Regions from separate parts of the Peribacillus sp. NPDC046944 genome, predicted to be linked through region 1. Evidence: riboswitches for the same ligand, from Rfam matches in the RefSeq annotation. Region 1 holds a riboswitch; the other holds the start of a gene.
The links. A riboswitch is a leader RNA that binds a small molecule or an ion and turns the genes downstream of it on or off. The one in region 1 is predicted to bind S-adenosylmethionine.
Positions count from the first base shown of each region.

Region 2: linked by a shared signal. The riboswitch ahead of ACQKIC_RS15785 (Na+/H+ antiporter NhaC family protein) and the one ahead of ACQKIC_RS11300 (YezD family protein) in region 1 are both predicted to bind S-adenosylmethionine.

Region 1 covers NZ_JBNNML010000005.1:167,846-170,311, reverse strand. The annotation lists gene ssuE (NADPH-dependent FMN reductase) at 1-474, shown strand, start outside; SAM riboswitch class I at 715-822, shown strand; gene ACQKIC_RS11300 (YezD family protein) at 991-1,107, shown strand; gene ACQKIC_RS11295 (phosphoadenylyl-sulfate reductase) at 1,275-1,979, shown strand; gene sat (sulfate adenylyltransferase) at 2,007-2,466, shown strand, end outside.
Region 2 covers NZ_JBNNML010000008.1:161,107-163,572, forward strand. The annotation lists gene ACQKIC_RS15780 (ABC transporter substrate-binding protein) at 1-824, shown strand, start outside; SAM riboswitch class I at 980-1,084, shown strand; gene ACQKIC_RS15785 (Na+/H+ antiporter NhaC family protein) at 1,285-2,466, shown strand, end outside.

The sequences.
Region 1 (2,466 bases):
AAATATATCCAAACGTTGGTGGAAAAAGAAGGATTTACAACGGACTATCATTCTATTACCGAGTTTTCTGCAAACGACTTATTCCAAGGTCGTTATGATAGCGAGGATATTCTAAGACTTTCAGAAAAGATTAAGCAAGCTACTGGTATCATTATTGGTTCACCTGTCTATAAGGCATCTTATACAGGAGTGTTGAAAGCTCTAATTGATTTATTACCCGAGGGCGCGTTTAAGGATAAGCCAGTTTTGCCCATAATGGTTGGGGGAAGCAACAGGCATTTATTGGCTATAGATTATGCGCTGAAACCTCTTATATCAATATTAAAAGGGGAACCGATGCAGGGGTTATACTTTGTGGATAAAGAAATCGATAAGCAGAATCCAAAACATCCGATTAAGGAAATGGAATTACTTGATCGTACAAAGAGTCAAGTAAAGGAATTTGTAGAAGCCATACAAAAAAGAAGAAATTGATGATTTCTTCTTTTTATCTTGACCCTTCCCATCAACGAGTTAAGTTATAGGCTACTTTAAAGGTTTATTCAAGCTTGTTCAGGATGAATGAACCTTTTTTACTGGCTTAACAAATCACTGTAACAAACTTGAACTATTTGTGTATAATAATTGAAGTTAAACCAAAATATTAAACCAAGTTAATTTATATGAAAACTCCATTGACAATGATTTGATATGTGTTAATATTTAAAATAATAAAACTTATCAAGAGCGACGGAGGGATTTGGCCCTTTGAAGTCCAGCAACCTGCATCATGAATGCAAGGTGCTACATCCAACAAAATGTCATCATTTTGGAAGATAAGGTAAATAAGATTACCTTATCAATCTTTCCATCTTGGCATGGAAGGATTTTTCTGATTGATTTTATTAATTTGGGGGAATTCATTTACAAGCTGATCATCTTACGACAAGCTAGTCGACGAGTTTTCTTAAAGGAGGAATAGCCTTGGAAAAGGAAAATCAGCTGGGGGAAATATTTGAAAGGCTGCAAGAAATGCTAAAAACTATGAAATATGGATCCATAACCCTTATCGTTCAGGACGGTAAGGTTATACAAATGGAAAGAAACGAAAAATTGAGAATTAAATAAATGGACTGCTGACTAGAAAACTAGAGGTGGATTTAGCTGATATAAATAGGAAACTATTGGTTAAAGCCGCCTTTTTCATTATAAGAAATGGTGTTTCAAAGGCTTTCAAAGATATCTGCTGTACCATAGGGTGATTCTTAAAAGGGGGTATAGAGTTGGCAGAGCTAGTGGACTATGAAAATATTGATACAGCAACATTACCTTCGTTCCCGGAAGATAGCGATACAAAAGGCGCTTTAGAAGTATTGGAATGGGCAAATTCAGAGTACGGAGATAAACTCATTTATGCCTGTAGTTTTGGGATTGAAGGAATTGTACTGACAGATTTGCTGGCAAAGGTTAATCCTTCCGCCAAAATCGTATTCTTGGATACGGATGTTCATTTCGCTGAGACTTACCAATTAATCGAACAAGTGAAAAATCGTTACCCACGGCTTTCCATTGTAATGAAGAAACCGGAAATGACATTGGAAGAACAAGCCGCTGAATTTGGTGATGAATTATGGCTTCATGACTCAAATCAATGCTGTAACATCCGCAAAATTACGCCGCTCACTGAAGTATTATCAACAGCGACGGCTTGGCTCTCGGGACTGCGCAGGGAGCAATCGGAAACCCGTGCATTGACTGAATATATAAACAAGGACAACAAATTCAAATCTATCAAAATTTGTCCGCTCATTCATTGGACATGGAAAGATGTATGGCGTTATGCGCATAAAAATGGCTTACCATATAATGTACTTCATGATAATGGATATCCAAGTATTGGCTGTAAAACATGTACAGCACCTGCCATTAATGCTGATGATCTTCGTTCAGGACGATGGCAAGGTGCCCAAAAAACAGAATGCGGATTACATTTATCATAATTATAAAAAATTCAGGGGGAAATCAGCATGACCATTAGCTTGCCGCACGGAGGAACATTAATCAATCGCTTTGAACCAGACTATGATTTAACTAAAATAGAACAATCCGTTGAAATTGATGAAATCTCATTAAGCGACTTGGAACTTATAGGGACTGGAGCATACAGCCCCATTGAGGGATTCTTTTCAAAAGAAGACTATCAAACAGTAGTAAAGGATATGAGGCTTAGCAGCGGGCATGTCTGGAGTATTCCTATTACATTACCACTTTCCGCTGATGTGGCAAACGCTCTTACAATCGGAGAAGAAGTAAAGTTAACTCATGAGGGCCAAACTTATGGAGTCCTTGCCGTTTCCGATATATTTACACCTGATAAGCAAGTGGAGGCAACTTTAGTTTATCAAACGGATGAAGAGAATCACCCAGGTGTAAAAAATCTATATAATCGTGGCGATGTATATGTAGGTGGTAAAATCAAGCTTATTA
Region 2 (2,466 bases), on a different contig from region 1:
GGATACTCGCCCTACAGGTTTTTAACGAAAAAGAGAATTTCATCATCGGTGCCTATTCGAGTGAACCAGCTATCACGGAAAGCGGAAATTCATTAACAGTGAGGATCCCGCCAAATTATGAAGGGTATATTGAACCGTTTTCTACGTATGCAATGGAAAACTTCGGCAAAAAGATTGCGGCATTGCCACCATCTTCCCAGTACGGGAAAGACTGGGCGGAAAACCTACTTCCTCATTGGGAAAAACAAGGTGGTAAAGTCGTCTATAATGCCTCAATTGATTTTTCTAAAGAAACGGATTTCTTCACGACTGTTACAAATGCTCTAAAAGAAAAGCCTGATGTCCTTTTCATCGGTGGGGCGTCAGAGCCTACGGCCAAGGTTGCAAAACAAGCAAGAGAACTAGGTTTTAAAGGCGGTTTCATTATTATGGACCAGGCGAAACTGGATCAAATGAAGCCTATTGCCGGTTCATACGAAACATTGGAAGGTTCGATAGGTGTTCTTCCGCTTATCAACTCCAATGAAGAAGCAGCACCGGCATTCATTGATAAATATAAAAAAATTTATAAGGAAGATGCTAGTTCTGAAGTGGGGTTGAATTACATTGCTATGTATGCCTTTGTGGAGGCAATGAAAGCGGCAGGAACAGTCGATGATGTGAAAGCCATCCGTGAACATATGCAGGATGGGCTGACAAATACGGCACCTGAACAGAAAATTTATAATATACCTTCGATTGACGAAAATGGTGGATTCGCAGCAAAAGTCGTTGTAGGAGCGGTAGAAGATGGGAAAGTAGTACCCATCAGTGTAGAAGAGTGAAGTGTCATGTGCTTTCACACTAGCTACCTTTACGCCCCGAAGACTAAAAACTAATGCATTCAATAAGTTTATAAAAATCTTTAATACTTTACCTTGCGAAAACTCTTAAAATGCTGTACTCTTATATTTGCTTTGAAAAAATGAATATTTCTTACTTCTTATCAAGAGAGACTGAGGGACTGGCCCGAAGATGTCTCGGCAGCAGACTTATTTAGAGTGCTGTGCCAAATCCAGCAGGCGATCGACCTGAAAGATAAGAGGAGTGTTTATAGATTAAAAGACCTCTTCTTGTAATAAAACGGAAGAGGTCTTTTTGTACTCATAGGATAGGAATCTGTTCTTGATGGTATGTTACTGATTTTATAATCAAGCCCATATTAAAATGAAGGGATGCCGGAAAATTTAGAGAGTCCAAAAAGAGTATCCATTACCATGCAAAAATAATAAAGAGGTGTACATCATGAGTTTAGACAATAAAGGGAATCCATGGGCTTTAACGCCGTTTATCGTTTTTTTGATATTATTTATAGGTTCAGGTGTTATTACAAAAGATTTTTACACATTTCCAGTGATTGTTGCCATTGCCATTGCATCTGCTGCGGCACTGGCAATGAATCGAAAGGAATCATTCAATCACAAAGTAGAAATCTTTTGTAAAGGTGCCGGGGATTCAAATATTATGTTGATGGTTGTCATATTCCTATTGGCTGGGGCTTTTTCGGAAGTGGCAAATGGGATGGGAGCCGTAGCGTCTACGGTGAATCTAGCACTTTCGATCGTTCCGCAAAATCTATTAATGGTGGGGTTATTTATTATCGCCTGTTTTATCTCATTATCTATGGGGACAAGTATGGGAACGATAGTAGCTTTAGCACCAATTGGAGTAGGAATTAGTGGACAAACCGATATTTCAGTTGCCCTTTCCATGGCTGCGGTCATTGGTGGCGCCATGTTCGGTGATAATCTTTCTTTCATTTCGGATACGACTATAGCAGCTGTACGTATACAGGGAACGAAAATGAAAGACAAATTCAAAGTGAACTTTTTTATTGTTTTACCTGCTGCGATAATTACATGTGTTATCCTTGGTTTTCTGACAATGGGTGAACAAGCTACAATCTCTGGAGAAGCCTACAGTTGGGTCAAAATTCTACCTTACCTTTGTGTTCTAGTGGCAGCATTAGCGGGAATCAATGTATTCTTGGTTCTCTCTATCGGCATTGTCTTTGCTGGAATCATCGGTTTAGCGGATGGTAGTTATCATGCAATGGAGGTTATTCAAAAAGCAGGAGATGGAATGGCTGGGATGTATGAAATCTCCTTCTTAGCAATCTTGATTGCAGGCATGGTTTCGGTTATCAAACATAACGGTGGCATCGATTATCTACTGAACCTCGTGACGAGAAAGAGCAAATCAAAAAAAAGTGCAGAGTTCAGCATCGCGGGATTGGTTGCTTTAACGAATCTTTCAACGGCAAATAATACCATATCCATCATCATTGCTGGTCCACTCGCAAAAAACATTGCCGAAAAGTATGAAATTGATCCCCGGAAATCTGCCAGCTTGCTCGATGTTTTCGCTTGTAGTATTCAAGGATTATTGCCATACGGGGCACAACTACTTTTAGCTGCCGGTGTTGCA